3 regions of the Nocardioides salarius genome follow, and region 1 is predicted to be linked to each of the others. Evidence: predicted binding sites of a transcription regulator. Region 1 holds the regulator's gene; each other region holds the start of a gene.
What was found. The regulator LexA, encoded in region 1, represses DNA repair genes until DNA is damaged. The targets are predictions, from matches to a motif close to TCGAACANNTGTTCGA.

Region 1 (5,021 bases):
ACCGTGCCGGTGCGCAGCCCGCGCCGGTTGAGGCGTTCGATGACGGTGGGGAAGCGCAGGTCGGAGGGCTGGTCGAGGGTGCGGACGTCGCCCAGCTCGCGGTCGTAGACGGCGTTGGCCGGCACGCCGCTGCGGTCGGGCCGCACCCCTGTCATCATCATCGTGTGGTTGGGGATGGTCTCCATCACCGGCATCGAGGTGGCCCGCGGGTGGTGCACGCCGCCCTCGCGCAGTGCCAGCAGGTGGGGCGTCAGGCCGCTGTCGATCTCCTCGGGCCGGCAGCCGTCGACGACGAGCACGTAGGCGCGCTTGCGGGTCGCGGGGCCGGCGGCCACGGCCGGGTCGAGGCCGGCGAGCGTCGAGAACGCCAGGCCCGAGGCCGCGGCCGTCAGGACCGTACGCCGCCCGGCGCGGATCTCGCCGAGCCCACGGTCGAAGGGCGCCTGGCCGTCGGTGCGGCGGGGCGTGCTGGGCTCACACATCAGCGGTCTCCGACCGGGGTCGCCACACGCCGCACCGTGCCGGTGCCGGCGAGGGTCTCGAACGACGCGTCGTGCGTCGCGGTGGTCTGCTTGTCGTCGCGCGCGCCGATCACGAACCAGTCCATCTGGGTGCGCTCGGCGGTGATGTCGAGCACCGAGAAGCCGTGGTCGTCGAAGTTCAGGTACTTGATGTGGCGGTTGTTGGCCTGGATCGCGGCCTCCACCACCGGGGTCAGCGCGGGCTGGCCGGTGATGTCCTTGAGGTTGTTGGAGGTCACCGAGGAGCAGACGAGCTCGACGCCGACCGAGTCGCCGAGCACCGGGTAGGCCGAGGTGTCCAGCGGCAGGTCGCAGGCCCAGCCGGAGTGGATGTCGCCGGTCACGAAGACCACGTCCTTGACCTGGTGGTCGCGGATGTGGGCGAAGACCTCGCGCCGGTCGGCGGTGTAGCCGTCCCACTGGTCGACGTTGTACGGCGCGCCGTCCTGCGGCAGCAGCCCGGTGACGTTGTTGACGGGGTCGATGAGCTCGTTGGGCAGGTCGGCGAAGGTGACGGGCGCGATCATCACCGGGTTGCCGATCACCTTCCACTGCGGGGCGTGGTTGCCCCGGGTCAGGGAGTCCTTGAGCCACTCCATCTGCCGGTTGCCGGTGATGGTGCGCAACGGGTCGTTGACCTCGGCGTCGACGACCGGGGTGGCGACCTGCTGGGAGCGGTAGGTGCGCAGGTCGAGCATGCTGATCTCGGCCAGGTCGCCGAAGCGCAGCCGCCGGTAGAGCCGGGCGCCGTCGCCCAGCGAGGCGGTGCCGTCCATGCGCACCGGCATCCACTCGTCGTACGCGCGGTGGGCGCGGGCGCGCCGCTTGAGGTAGTCGCCCTCGCTGTCGTCGTGGTTCTCGGCGTTCTTGCGCCACTGGTCGTTGGTGACCTCGTGGTCGTCCCAGGTCACGATCCAGGCGTACCTCGCGTGCAGCGCCTGCAGGTCGGGGTCGGTCTTGTACTGCGCGTGCCGGCGGCGGTAGTCGGACAGCGAGACCATCTCGCGGGCCGGGTCGTGGGCGCGGACGTCGACGTTGGACTGGCCCATGCCGTACTGGCCGGGGGCGTACTCGTAGAGGTAGTCGCCCAGGTGCAGCACCGCGTGCAGGTCGTCGCGCTCGGCGAGCAGCCGGTAGGCGCTGAACCAGCCGGCCTGCAGGTTGGCGCAGGAGACCACGCCGAAGCGCAGGTTGTCGGGCGTGGCGCGATTGGCCGGGGCGGTGCGGGTGGTGCCGACGGGGCTGCGCTGGCCGCGGGCGATGAAGCGGTAGTAGTAGGTCGTCGCGGGCCGCAGGCCGCGCACGTCGAGCTTGACGGTGTGGTCGCGCGCCGCGCTGGTGACGAAGCGGCCGCGGCGCACCACGTCGCGGAAGCGGCGGTCGGTGGCGACCTCCCAGCGCACCCCCAGCCGCGGGCCCTTGCCGGAGCCCGGGGTGGCGGCGCGGGTGGGGGTGACCCGGGTCCAGATGAGCACCGCGCGCGGCAGCGGGTCGCCCGAGGCGACCCCGTGGGCGAAGACGTCGTGGCGGGCCCGGGCCGCCTGGGCGGCCGGCAGGACGCCGCTGCCGACGGCGATCGCGGCGCTGCCGGCGCCTCCGGCGGCCAGCACGGTACGCCGGGCGAGCGAGGTCGAGGTCGGGCTCTGGGGTGGGGTCACGCCTCATCCAACGACGAAACCCCGCCCGCGTGACGCGGACGGGGGTGTCGACACCGACTGTTCACCGTCGGTTCGACGGCGGGTCGGTGAGGGTCGGTGGTGGGGCTCAGACGCTGCGCAGCACGGCGGTGACGACGCCCAGGATGGAGGCGTGGGTGCCGTCGATGGGCTCGTAGGCGTCGTTGTGGGGCAGCAGCCAGACCTTGCCGTCCTTGCGCTGGAAGGTCTTGACGGTGGCCTCCTCGCCGATCAGGGCGGCGACCATCTGGCCGTTGCTGGCGGTCTGCTCCTGGCGGATCACCACGTAGTCGCCGTCGCAGATCGCGGCGTCGATCATCGAGTCGCCGGAGACCTCGAGCAGGAACAGCTGGCCGTCGCCGACGAGCTGCTGCGGCAGCGGGAAGACGGCCTCGACGCGCTCCTCGGCCAGGATCGGGCCACCGGCGGCGATCCGGCCCACGACCGGCACGTAGGAGGCCTGCGGCATCGTGTTGCCGATGTCGGTCTCGTCGACCGAGCTCTCGTCGGCCGAGGAGATCGCCTTGCGCCGGGCCATCAGCTCGGGCAGGAAGACCTCGAGGGCGCGGGGGCGGTGGGGGTCGCGCTTGAGGAAGCCTTTCTCCTCGAGCACCTTGAGCTGGTGGGAGACGCTGGAGGTGCTGGTCAGGCCGACGGCCTGGCCGATCTCGCGCATGCTCGGCGGGTAGCCGCGGGTCTCGATGGCCTCCTTGATGCAGGCCAGCACCTTGACCTGGCGCGGGGTCAGACCGGTCGCGTCAGGGGGCCCGTCGGGCAGCTCTGCGACGCCCCGCTTGCGGGGGCCGCCGTCCTTGGTCGCCATCGTGTGCCTTTCGTGCGCGAGGCCCGAGCCGGGGAGTCCGCTCGGATGGTCGTGGGGCCACGGTATCGCCGCGCGCGCCCGACTTCAAACATCTGTTCGACTGCGTGTCGCGAGGCGCCGGGCGTCACCACCGTCTCGAACAATTGTTCACCGGACCCCTTGCGTGCATCGAACACCTGATCTAGTCTCGCTCATGTGTTCGATCGAACACCTGGTCGATCCGGCGCCTGATGGCCGGCTCGAGCGGGACTGTCGGTGGTCGTCGGTAGACATCACCTCGCAGCGATCGACCACCCGACCACCCCCTTCCCCAGGAGGTCCAGATGAGCACGATGACCCTCACTCCCGCCCTGTCCACCACCGTCCGGCTGACCCGCCGCGGCCGGCTCGTGGTGCTGGCGCTCGGCCTGCTGCTCGTCGCCCTGGTGGGCGTCGTCCTGGCCGGCGGCTCGGTGGCCACCAGCGAGTCCGGTCCCACCCCGGCGACCGAGATGATCACCGTCGGCACGGGCGACACGCTGTGGGCGATCGCCGCCGAGCGTGCCGAGGCCGGCGACGTGCGTGAGGTCATCGAGCGCATCCAGCGGCTCAACTCCCTCGACGGTGGCCTGGTGGTCACCGGTCAGCGGCTGGTCGTCCCGGCCGGCTGAGCCGGACGCCCGGGCGTGAGGTCCGGGCACGGCGGCCACCTGGCCGCCCACGATTTTCGCCGGTCGCCTCGACCCCGGCCGGCGAAACCAGGGGAAAGACGAGGGGCGGGCCCGCAGTGGGCCCGCCCCTCGCGCCATGTCCGGGTGCGCCTCGGTCAGGGTGGGGGCATGGGTGCGGCTCGCGACGACGACGTGTTCGAGGAACGACTGGCGCAGTGGCAGGCCTGGTGCGAGGCGCCGTGGGGCCGGCTGCGGTTCAGCGTGGTGCGCGAGACGCTGCGCCGCCAGGCCGAGGCGCTGGGCGGGCCCGGCGGCGGGCTGCGGGTGCTCGACGTGGGCGGAGGCGACGGCCGCGACGCGGTCGCGCTGGCCTTGGCCGGTCACCACGTGACGGTCCTGGACCCCGCCGCCTCCTGGCTCACCGAGGCCCGCTCGCGCGCGGAGTCGGCCGGGGTGGGGGAGCGGCTGGTGACCGTCGAGGGGTCGATCGACGACCTGGGCGCGGTCGGCGGCGGCTTCGACCTGGTGCTGTGCCACTTCGTGGTGCACTACCGCCCCGCCGAGACCGGCGCTGCCGACGTACGACGTCTGGCGGGGGCGCTGCGCCCCGGCGGACGGGTCTCGGTGATGGCGCCCAACCCCGCAGCCCGGGTGCTCGGCCGCCTGGTGCGCGAGGGCCCGGAGGCGGCGCTCGAGCAGCTCGAGCGCGACGACATGGAGTCGGCCACCTTCGCCACCACCGCCCGGGCGGTGCCTCCCGAGGAGGTCGAGGGCCTCCTGGTGGACGCCGGGCTCGAGGTGGTCGGCCGGTACGCCGCTCGCGTCGCCAACGACTACCTCGCCGACGACACCCTCAAGGCCGACCCTGACTACTTCGCGGCGCTGGAGCGCCTCGAGCTCGCGCTGTGCGACCAGGAGCCGTTCCTCCGGCTCGGCGCGCTGTGGCAGGTCGTCGCGCAGCGCCCGGCACGACCGGGCGTCGACGAGCGGTGAGTCAGCTGGACAGACCCTGAGCGGCCATCCAGTCCGGGTCCGGCTCGACGGGCTGGATCAGCTCGACGACCAGGCCGTCGGGTCCGGCGACCTGCATCCGGCGCTGTCCCCAGGGCTCGGTCACGAGCTGCTTGAGCAGCGGGACCCCGGCCGCGACCAGCCTGTCGTGCTCGGCGCCGACGTCGGGCACGACGAGCGCGAGCATGGTGCCGCGCACGCCCGGGGCGGGCTCGACCCAGGTGTCGTGGTCGTGCTGCACGAAGTCCACGCTCAGTGCCTGGTCGGGGTGGCGCGTGCTGACGTACCAGCCGAGGTCGACGGCGACGTCGAAGCCGAGTTGCTCGCTGAGCCAGGAGCC
Region 2 (5,021 bases), 1.2 Mb from region 1:
GCACGTCTTCGGCCCCGAGGCGCCCGAGCCGGTCAAGCACCGGGTCTTCCGCGACTGGCTGCGCGGCAACGCCGACGAGCGCGACCTGTACGCCGCCACCAAGCGGGAGGCGGCCGAGGCGGCGCGGGCCGCGGGGGAGCACTCCATGCAGTACAACGCGCGCAAGGAGAAGGTCGTGCGCGAGATCTACGCGCGCGCCTTCGCGGCCGCCGGGCTGGTGGACTGATGGCGGCGGTGCAGGACGGGTCGCTGCCCTGGGAGGGCGCCCGCAACCTCGCCGACCTGGGCGGACTCCCGCTGCACGACGGCGGCCGCACGGCGTACGGCATCGTGTGGCGCTCGGGGGCACCCGACGACGTCAGCGCGCAGGGCTGGACCGACGCCCGCGCAGCCGGGCTGCGCCGGATCGTCGACCTGCGCAACGCGGTGGAGCGCGAGCAGCAGGTCACGCCCGAGGGCGTCGACGTGGTGCACGCCCCGACCGAGGATCCCGACGACGAGGACTTCCTCGCCGAGTGCGGACCGTGGCTCGACCATCCGAGGTCGTGGGCGCCCAACCTGGGCCGCTACCCCGACAAGATCGCGCACGCCATGACGGCCGTCAGCGAGGCCGACGGGGGAGTGCTGCTGCACTGCGCCGGGGGTCGTGACCGCACCGGCATGATCGGCTCGCTGCTGCTGGTCCTGGCCGGCGTCGGCGTCGAGGGCCTGCTGCTCAACTACGAGCGCGGCTTCCGCGGCGCCGCCGCGCACCGCGGGCACACGATGGCCTACGACGCCACTACGGGAGCCTGGGCACCCGACCGGCCCGACGCCGACCGGGACCCGGACGAGCTCGAACGGGCCATCGAGGCGCGCCGTCCGGCGCTGCGCGAGTGGTACGCCACGTTCGACGTCACGGGCTACCTGGAGGAGGCGGGCGTCGACGCCCTGTTGCTGCGCCGGCTGGGGGACCGGCTGCGGGGGAGTGAGCCGAGCAAGCAGCACTAGCCGCAGTGGGCGGTGCGGCTCACAGCGCCGACAGCCTGTTGCTCCACCTGCCCGGGACCGCCGGGTAGAGCGGCAGCACCTCGCGGACGGCGTGCGCGGTTCGCTCGGGGTTCGGGGCGAGCAGCATCGCCTTCACGCGGATGAAGGAACGATCGACGGTCACGCTTGGAACGGTAGAGGTCGGCCTACGTCCGCCGATGGAACTCGACCTGGTTGCGCTCCACGACGCGGGTCTCGTAGGCCGGGTCGTGGGCGCGCCGGTGGTGGTGGCCGCACAGCAACCGGCCTCGGCCCAGGTCGCTCCTGCCGTCGTGGGACCAGAGGTCCTCGTGGTGGGAGTCGCACATGCCGGGCGGGGCGTCGCACCCCACGGCGGTGCAGCAGCCGTCTCGCAGGATCATCGCCACGCGCTGGGGCGGGCTGAAGAAGCGCCGGGAGCGTCCGAGGTCGAGGATCTCGCTGGGTCCGCCCAGGACCGCGGGCAGCACGCCCGCCGTGCAGGCCAGTCGACGGGCCGTGCCGGCGGAGACCCGGGACCCCGTGTCGAGCGTGGCCGAGGCGAGCGCTCCGCCCAGCGTGGCGGTGGTCATGGTGACCACGACGGCGGCATTGACCCCGCCGCTGCGGGGGAGCGCACGTGGGTCCAACCGCTCGACCAGCTCGACGAACGCGCGGCCCCAGCGCGAGCGTGACGGCGTCGGTTCATCCGTGGCGGCCCGGTCGTCGCGGTGCGGGGAGCCGTAGGCGATCAACACCTTCTGCAGCATCTCGGCGGCGAGCGTCGGGATCGTGAAGCTGCCACGGGTACGGCCGTCGCCCTGGTCGCGCATCCGGAAGGAGGCGGTGCGGTAGGCCTCGCGCTCCTCCTCGGCCAGCTTCTCGGCCTCCCACGCCTCACCGACCTCGGGTGCGACGACGTCGAGGATGCGACGACCCAGGATGCGGAGCGCCTTGGCGTCGTGCACCAGCGCGAGACGCACCAGCTCGACCTCCGCCTCCCGCCGCACACCAGCCTCGAGGTCGTCGGGCAGCTCGTCGAGCGCTCGGGCGACGACCTGCGCCTGCTCGAGGTTCAGGTCGCCCGCGGCGAGGGCGCGCCGCAGCTCGTCGTACCGGCTCAAGGCCGCGGCGAACCGGGTCTGTCGCACCGCGTCGCGCTTGGTCGCGGTGGTGGCGTTGGCCAGCCAGACCGCCACCGACGGGGCCGCCGAGCGCTCGTGGACGGCCACCGTCTCGGCGTGCGAGAGGACCCGGGCCTGCAGCTCGGCGAAGCGCGACTGGGCCCGGGCGAGGTCGCCGAGGAGGTCTGCGGTGGTCGTCTGGTCCAACGACCACGCGGCTGTCTGGGCCGCCTCGTCCAAGATCGAGTGCAGGCGCGCGACGGCCTCGGCGAGGGGGTGCCGGGGCGTCGTGCTCATGACTTCATCCAAGCAGGCAGCACCGACAGTCCGACCTGGTCAGAGACCATTTCTCGAAACTTTTTTCGGGCAATTCGTCAGTCGGTCCAGGACGCCAGGGGAGTGGTCCCCTAGGGTGCACCGGTGGACGAGATCTTCGGGCAGCGCGACCACGCGGTCCGCTTCGACTGGGGCCTGTCCGGCGCGCTCGCCGCGGCTGCCGACGTGTGCGTCGTCGTCGACGTGCTGAGCTTCTCGACCTCGGTCACGATCGCCGTCGAGCGCGGCATGCGGGTGTTCCCGTTCGCGTGGAACGACGCGCGTGCCGCGTCGTACGCCGCAGACCTCGACGCCGTGCTCGCCGTCGGCCGGCTCGAGGCGACGTGCGCGGGAGCCGTCCCGGCACCGTCGCTGTCACCGGCCGGGCTGATGGAGTGCGAGCCGGTGTCGAGGCTGGTGCTGCCCTCGCCCAACGGGTCGACCATCTCGACAGCCCTGCAGGCCACCGGTGCCACCGTGCTGGCCGGGTGCCTGCGCAACGCCAGCGCCGTCGGTCGCCAGCTGGCCCGCCACCTGCGTGACGGTCGGTCTGTCGCGGTGGTCGCCGCAGGGGAGCGCTGGCACCACGACGACTCCCTGCGCCCGGCCCTGGAGGACCACCTGGGCGCCGGCGCCGTGCTCAGCGCGCTGGTGCGGCTCGGGCACGGAGGCGACCTGAGCCCCGAGGCCAGAGCCGCTGTAGCGCTGTGGGACGCGACCGCAGACCAGCTCGTGCCCACGCTGCACGCCTGCGTCGGCGGACGCGAGCTCACCGCCAAGGGGTTCAGCGCAGACGTCGACGTCGCGGCTGACCTCGACGCGTGCCACGAGATCCCGGTGCTCGACCGCGGCGCCTTCACGAAGTCCCGCACATGATCCCGCTGACCGACGACCAGCTCGCGGCCGAGGCGGCGCTGCTCGTGGGCGTCCCGCTGACGGCGCGACGACGACTGCTGGGTGGTCAGCACGCCGAGACCTTGCTCGTCGACGACGCCGCCGACGCCCGTTACGTGGTGCGCATGTTCCCGGAGCACGACCCAGCGCCGGAACATGAGGTGCAGGTCCTGGGCAGCCTGGATGCACTGGGGGACCTGGTGCCGCGTGTCGTCGCCGCCGACCTGGGAAGGGCCGGGCCCATCCTCGTCACGACCCACCTGCCCGGCGGTCCGCCGGCGCCCGACCTGCCGCTCGAAGTGGTGGCGTCCGAGATGGCTCGCGCCCTCGCCGAGGTCCACGCCCTGTCCGGCGACGGTCTGCGGACCACGCCCGTGTCGCCGCCGCCCGGCACCACGGCCGTCGCCCGTCGCGCCCGGGCCGCCTGGAGCTCTCTCGACCTCGGCCGCCCGGTGCTGACCCACTTCGACTTCTGGTGCGGGAACACGCTCTGGACCGGAGACGCCCTGACGGGGATCGTCGACTGGTCCGGCGCCCGGCAGGGGCCGCGCGGCGTCGACGTCGCCTGGTGTCGCCAGGACCTCGTGCTGCTGGGCTCGCACCGCGCTGCCGACGTCTTCCTCGACGAGTACCGGCGCCGGAGCGGCCATCCCTGTCACGACGTGTCGGCCTGGGACCTGCAGGCCGCAGCTCTCGCCGACTCCGACGTCGAGACCTGGTCCAAGAACTACGACGGCATAGGGCGCCCAGAGATCTCGGCGGACGTACTGCGAGCTCGGCTGGACCGGTGGCAGGAACAACTGTGACGTCGTGGCCCACTCGGTGCTGCGTCAGCACGGCCGGAGAGCCGCTTCTCTCAACGTCCACGGGTCGCCGATAACTGACATTATGTCAACTACTGTGGATCTGGCTTCCCGGAGAACTACATGGTTGTCGTGCTTCCGCCCCTCTCCCGGCACCCGACGTAGGGTCGACGGATGACCACCACCGACCGCGACCGCGACGACGACGGCAGGGCCAAGCAGGCCCGGCCGCGTGACGCCCTCGGCCGACCGTTGCCGTACGGCGCCGTCGGCGTCGAGCCGGTCTCCGAGGAACCGTTGCCGCCGCTGGAGACGCTCACCGCCGCTCGGGCGCTGCTCGACGACGGCCGACCGTTCTCGGCCCACGAGGTGCTGGAGGCCCGCTGGAAGGACTGCCCGGAGCCCGAGCGCCCGCTGTGGCAGGGCCTGGCGCAGCTGTGTGTCGGCGTCACCCATGCGCGGCGTGGCAACCCCACCGGCGCGCGGCGCCTGCTCGACCGCGCCACCAGCCACCTGACGGCGTACGCCGGCACCAGCGGGCCGACGTACGGCCTCGACCTCGACGAGGTGCTCGACGGGGCGCGCCGCTGTGTGGAGACCGCCGTCCCCGAGTAGTCAGGCCGGCTCGATGCCGGCGTCCTCGGCACTGGTGCCCAGCACGCAGAACTCGTTGCCCTCCGGGTCCCCCAGCACCACCCAGCCGCCGTCCTCGAGGCTGCGCCGGTCGTCCACGACGCTGGCGCCCAGCGCCACGATCCGCTCGACCTCGGCGTCGACGGTCGTGCCGACCGGGCGCAGGCACAGGTGCATCCTGTTCTTGACCGTCTTGGCGTCGGGCACCCGCAGGAACTCCAACGACCGCCCGCCCGGGCCGAGCAGCTCGGCGTCGTCCTCGCTC
Region 3 (5,021 bases), 130 kb from region 1:
CACACGCGTGGTCCTGGTCCTGCGGGGCGTGATCGGGCTGGCCCTGGTCGGGTCGGTGGGCGTGCAGGTGCTGCTGGGCTTCCAGCTCTGGCTCGAACGCGGCGAGGACCGCGCCGACCTGCGTATCCCGCTGGTGGCGCTGCTCGTCGTGGGCGTCCTCGCGCTCCAGGTGATCGGGGTGGAGATCTGGCGGCTGCTGACGATGGTGCGCCACGGCACGGTCTTCTCGTTCGCGGCCTTCCGCCACGTCGACCGCGTGATCGCGGCCATCGGCGCCGGGGCCGTGGTGGTGCTGGGGCTGGCCGTGCTGGCGGCGTACGCCAACCGCACGACGCCCGGCGACGAGATCGCGCCCGGGGCCGTCGGCATCGTCTGCGGGCTGGCGCTGGTGGCCGGCGGGGTGGCGCTGGTGGTCTACGTGATGCGCACCCTGCTGGCGCAGGCGGTCGCGCTCGACGACGAGACCAAGCGGCTGCAGGCCGAGCTCGACGGGGTCATCTGATGCCGATCGTCGTCGACATCGACGTGATGCTCGCGCGCCGCAAGATGGCCGTCGGCACGCTCGCCGAGCGGGTCGGCATCACCCCCGCCAACCTGGCGGTGCTCAAGAACGGGCGGGCCAAGGCCGTGCGGTTCAGCACTCTCGAGGCGCTCTGCGAGGTCCTCGACTGCCAGCCCGGCGACCTGCTGCGCTGGGAGCCCGACCCCTCGGGGCCGGCGGACCCGAGGGACCCGGCGGGATCGTGACGGCTCAGCCGCCCGGCACCAGCCCGGCCTCGCGGAAGGCCTCCTCGAGGCTGGTCGCGATCAGCTCGTGGCCCGCGTCGAGGGGGTTGCCGGCGGGGCCGGTGGGCAGGTCGGCGAAGCCCAGCCTGGTCGGACGCAGCACCAGCGTGCCGTCGAAGGCACGCCACGCCCGCGTCATCGCCGTCTCGTCCTTCGCGCTCACGCCGTCGGGGCGGAACGAGCTGATCGCCACCACCGGCGCGCCCGGCAGGTCGGCCGCGATCCGGTCGCCCAGCTCGGAGATCGCCCGGGTCACCGCGTCGACGTCGGGGTCGGGGCCCGCGTAGTCGGCCTGCACCAGCACCGCGTCGGGGTCGATGTCGGCGAGCGGGGCGTCGGCCCACAGCTCGGAGACCGTGGCACCCGCCTCGCCCGCGGCGAGGTAGCTCGCGCCGGGCTCGGCGACCACCCGCACGTCCCAGCCCAGGTCGCTGCCCAGCCGAGCGGCGTACGACGCGTCGTCGCCGGAGGCGCCGTCACCGGCCGCCCAGCCGTCGCCGACCAGCAGCAGCACCGGGCGGGGCCGGTTGGCGGTCGGGGTCAGGGTCGAGAAGGTCGGCGGCTCGTACGCCGGCTCCGGCTCGGGCTCCGCGGTCGGCAGGCCCGGCGCATCGGGCAGCTGCTCGTCGCGCGAGCCCGGGTCGACGACCGACTCGACGTCGGTGTCGGTGGCGACCTGGTCGTTCCAGCGCGACCAGGCGTAGCCGGTGCCGCCCACGACCCCGACCGCCAGCAGCGCGACCAGGATCGCCGCGACCGGTGCCTCTCGTCGTCGACCCACCCTCGGCAGGGTAGGGGATCGCTCGACCTGCTGTGGCGGCCCGGTTGCTCTGCGAGAGTGCGGGCGTGGAGATCGGCATGACGCTGCCCGTGATGGAGCCCGACCTGTGGGCCGAGCCCGGCACGCTCGAGGCCTGGGCGCGCGCCATCGACACCGGGCCCTGGTCGTCGCTGTGCTTCGGCGAGCGGCTGGCCTTCGACAACCCCGAGACGCTCACCCTGCTCGGGGCGGTGGCGGCCTGGACCACCGACGTGCCGATCGCGCTCACCGTGCTGGTGCCGCAGCTGCACGAGCCGGTGCCGCTGGCCAAGGCGCTCGCCACCGCCGACCGGCTCTGCGGCGGGCGGCTCACCGTGGGGGTCGGGGTCGGCGGCCGCGACGAGGACTACCGCGCCGCGGGCGCCGACCTGTCGACCCGCACGATGCGCGAGATGGCCGAGCGGGTCGGCGTGATGCGGCGGGTGTGGGCGGGGGAGCGGGTCGTCGAGGCGACCCTGCCCGTGGGGCCGCCGCCCGGGCAGGCGGGTGGGCCGCCGGTGCTCGTCGGCACCATGGGCCCACGCACCGTGCAGCACGCCGCCACCTGGGCCGACGGGCTCGCCGGCGTCACCCTCGACCTCGACGTGGACGCCGTCGCGTCGCTCTTCGACCTGGCCCGGTCGTCGTGGGCCGAGGCGGGGCGGCCGGCGCCGAGGCTGACCACGTCGTTCTGGTTCGCCCTCGACGACGGCGACGGCGCCGCCCGCACCCAGGTGCACCGCCACCTGCGGCACTACATGAACTGGCTGCCCGCCTCCCTCGTCGACGCCATGGCGCCCACCACCGGGTTCGCCGGCACCGCTGCTGAGCTCGAGGAGACGCTGCGCGGGTTCGCCGCCCTCGGCTGCGACGAGGTGCAGCTGATCCCGACCTCCTGCGACCGCGACCAGCTCGCGGCCGCCGCCGACGTCGTACGACGGATGGGGTAGCGGGCCCCGTCGATGCCCTGGTCGATGCCCTGGTCGATGCTCTGGTCGATGCCCTTGGGGGCGGGCGGGATGATGGGCGGGCCGTCCCCACCCATCGTCCGGAGAGGTCCCATGTCGACTCCTGCCAGAGCGCGTCTGTCCGTCGCTGCAGCGGTGGTGGCCTGCGGGCTGCTGCTCGCCGGCTGCGCATCCGGCCCGGAGGCGCAGCCCTCCTCCTCTTCTGCGTCGTCTGCGGCCGCGGTGCTGGCCGACCACGACCTCGCGGGGCTCGAGGCCCCGGAGGTCATCGAGCGGCTCGACACCATGGCCCTGGCCGACCGGCCGGGCGACCTGATGGCCTCCGTGCAGCCGGACGCCGTCGTGGTCACCGACGACCAGGGCCGCGAGGCGCGACTGCCGATGCCGGAGGACCAGGTCTACGTCTCGGTCGCGCCCTACGTGGACCAGACCCACGAGTGCCACTTCCACAGCCTCACCACCTGCGTCGGTGAGCTGGGCGACGAGAGAGTCGACGTCACGCTGACCACCGCCGACGGCGAGGTGCTCGTCGACGAGACCCGCCGGACCTACGACAACGGGTTCGTGGGCCTGTGGGTGCCGCGCGACCTCGACGCGACCCTGACGATCACCCACGACGGGCGCACCGGGACGGCGCCGATCACCACCCGGGACCCCGACGACCCCACCTGCGTCACGACTCTGCAGCTGACCTGATCCGGCTCCGTCAGCTACTGAGGCCGGCCGAGCAGTCAGTTTCGCACCATCGACCGGTCGCTTTCGCACCATCGACCAGTCAGTTTCGCACCGACTCGAACTCCTCGAAAATAGTTTCGATCTGCCTGTGGAAAACGGCTTCTGACCTGGTGCTTTGTCGGTGGGTCCTGAGATACTTAACTCATGGCCACCACCGCGGCGCACCCCATCGGAGGTGCTGTCGCGCGGGTGCACGCCACCCTTGACGAGGTGGCTGGTACGCCGTTGTGGTCGATGAGCCAGGAGGCCACCGCGCAGACGTTGGTCGAGGTCTCGCGGGCCGAGGCCCGGTTGGTGGAGGTGCGCTCGCAGCTGTTGTCGCACGCCGAGACAGTGGCGGTGGCGGAGACGAACGCGTCGCCGTCGGTGGCGGTGTGGCACTCCAACGCGACACGGTCGACGAAGCGCGAGTCGTTTCGCCAGGTGCGTCTGGCTGAGGGGCTGGATCGCTACGACCTGGTGCGGGAGGCGCTCGGTCGTGGCGACATGGTGGCGGAGCAGGCGTCGGTGATCTGCACAGCGCTGGACGAGCTGCCCGACGATCTCGACCCGTTCGTGTTGGAGCAGGCGGCGAAGGCGCTGGTTGCGTTCGCGGAGGTCCACGACGCGAAGGCGCTGCGGGTGCTGGGCCGTCGGATCCTCGAAGTCGTCGCACCGGAGGTGGCCGAGGCCTGGGAGGCCGAACAGCTCGAGCGCGAGGAGCGGGAGGCCGAGAAGTCGGCGGTGTTCCGGATGCGTGAGGACGGGCACGGGCGGATCAAGGGGTCGTTCACGGTGCCGCTGCTGGTGGGTCAGATGTTGGAGCGGGCGCTGCTGGCGTTTGCCGCCCCGAAGCACCAGATCGCCACCCGGGACGCTGAGGAGGAGCAGAGCGAGGCGCCGGTGCCGGTACGCCGCCCCACAGCGGAACGGTTGGGTGCGGCGTTCGTGGAGCTCGTCGAGCGCCTCGACCCCCACGACCTGCCCAAGGCCGGCGGTGTCAACGCCACCGTCGTCGTGACCATGACCCTCGACTCCCTCAAGGACGGCCTGGCGGCCGCCACCCTCGACACCGGTGACCGGATCAGCGCCGCCACCGCGAGGCGGCTGGCCTGTGAGGCAGGTGTCGTGCCGGTGGTGCTGGGTGGCAAGAGCCAGCCGCTCGACGTGGGCCGCGCGAAGAGGTACTTCACCCCGGCCCAGCGGGTCGCGATGGGCATCCGTGACGGCGGCTGCACTGCCCGCGGCTGCGACGCCCCTCCGGCGATGTGCCACGCCCACCACGACGATCCCTGGTCGTGCCACGGCCACACCGACCTCGACTGCGGACGACTCCTCTGCCCCTTCCACCACCGCCGGATCCATGACCCCGAGTACGAGAGCGACGTGGGGGCTGACAACCAGGTCACCTTCAACCGACGAACCTAGGAGCACTCCGCTCCCCGGCGCCGTTGGTTGAGCAGCGAGGGCCGAAGGCTCGAGCGACGCCGAAACCCGGTGAGCCCACGGCGTACGGCGAGTGGGCCACTCGCGGGGTCTCGGCGTCGCTCGTCGCTGGCGCTCCTCCCTGCTCGACCAGCGGTGGGTGCTGGCGCTCCTCCCTGCTCGACCAGCGGTGGGGCGCTGTCTTTGGATCGTGTGAGGATCGCGCGGGATGGGGCTGGTGTGGTTGGCGTCACGGTGTCGGCGGTCACATGCTCGGGTCTCCAGACCCCAGGAGGCACCCATGAGCACCACCCCCCACGCCGGCGCCG

Region 2: JOE61_RS00520 (HNH endonuclease signature motif containing protein) is a predicted target of LexA. The motif match lies at 2,462-2,477, and genes of this name have one in related genera.
Region 3: JOE61_RS07210 (HNH endonuclease signature motif containing protein) is a predicted target of LexA. The motif match lies at 3,354-3,369, and genes of this name have one in related genera.

The regions. Positions count from the first base shown of each region.
Region 1 covers NZ_JAFBBZ010000001.1:1,353,310-1,358,330, reverse strand. Annotated here, with positions in the region: gene JOE61_RS06595 (alkaline phosphatase family protein) at 1-482, opposite strand, end outside; gene JOE61_RS06590 (alkaline phosphatase D family protein) at 482-2,179, opposite strand; gene lexA (transcriptional repressor LexA) at 2,286-3,020, opposite strand; gene JOE61_RS06580 (LysM peptidoglycan-binding domain-containing protein) at 3,344-3,670, shown strand; gene JOE61_RS06575 (methyltransferase domain-containing protein) at 3,839-4,663, shown strand; gene JOE61_RS06570 (VOC family protein) at 4,665-5,021, opposite strand, start outside.
Region 2 covers NZ_JAFBBZ010000001.1:103,623-108,643, forward strand. Annotated here, with positions in the region: gene JOE61_RS00505 (GrpB family protein) at 1-226, shown strand, start outside; gene JOE61_RS00510 (tyrosine-protein phosphatase) at 226-990, shown strand; gene JOE61_RS00515 (hypothetical protein) at 1,010-1,153, opposite strand; gene JOE61_RS00520 (HNH endonuclease signature motif containing protein) at 1,176-2,408, opposite strand; gene JOE61_RS00525 (2-phosphosulfolactate phosphatase) at 2,532-3,302, shown strand; gene JOE61_RS00530 (phosphotransferase family protein) at 3,299-4,126, shown strand; gene JOE61_RS00535 (DUF309 domain-containing protein) at 4,298-4,738, shown strand; gene JOE61_RS00540 (VOC family protein) at 4,739-5,021, opposite strand, start outside.
Region 3 covers NZ_JAFBBZ010000001.1:1,486,459-1,491,479, reverse strand. Annotated here, with positions in the region: gene JOE61_RS07235 (DUF2975 domain-containing protein) at 1-502, shown strand, start outside; gene JOE61_RS07230 (helix-turn-helix domain-containing protein) at 502-747, shown strand; gene JOE61_RS07225 (SGNH/GDSL hydrolase family protein) at 752-1,567, opposite strand; gene JOE61_RS07220 (LLM class flavin-dependent oxidoreductase) at 1,633-2,535, shown strand; gene JOE61_RS07215 (CueP family metal-binding protein) at 2,647-3,249, shown strand; gene JOE61_RS07210 (HNH endonuclease signature motif containing protein) at 3,433-4,695, shown strand; gene JOE61_RS07205 (Nramp family divalent metal transporter) at 4,994-5,021, shown strand, end outside.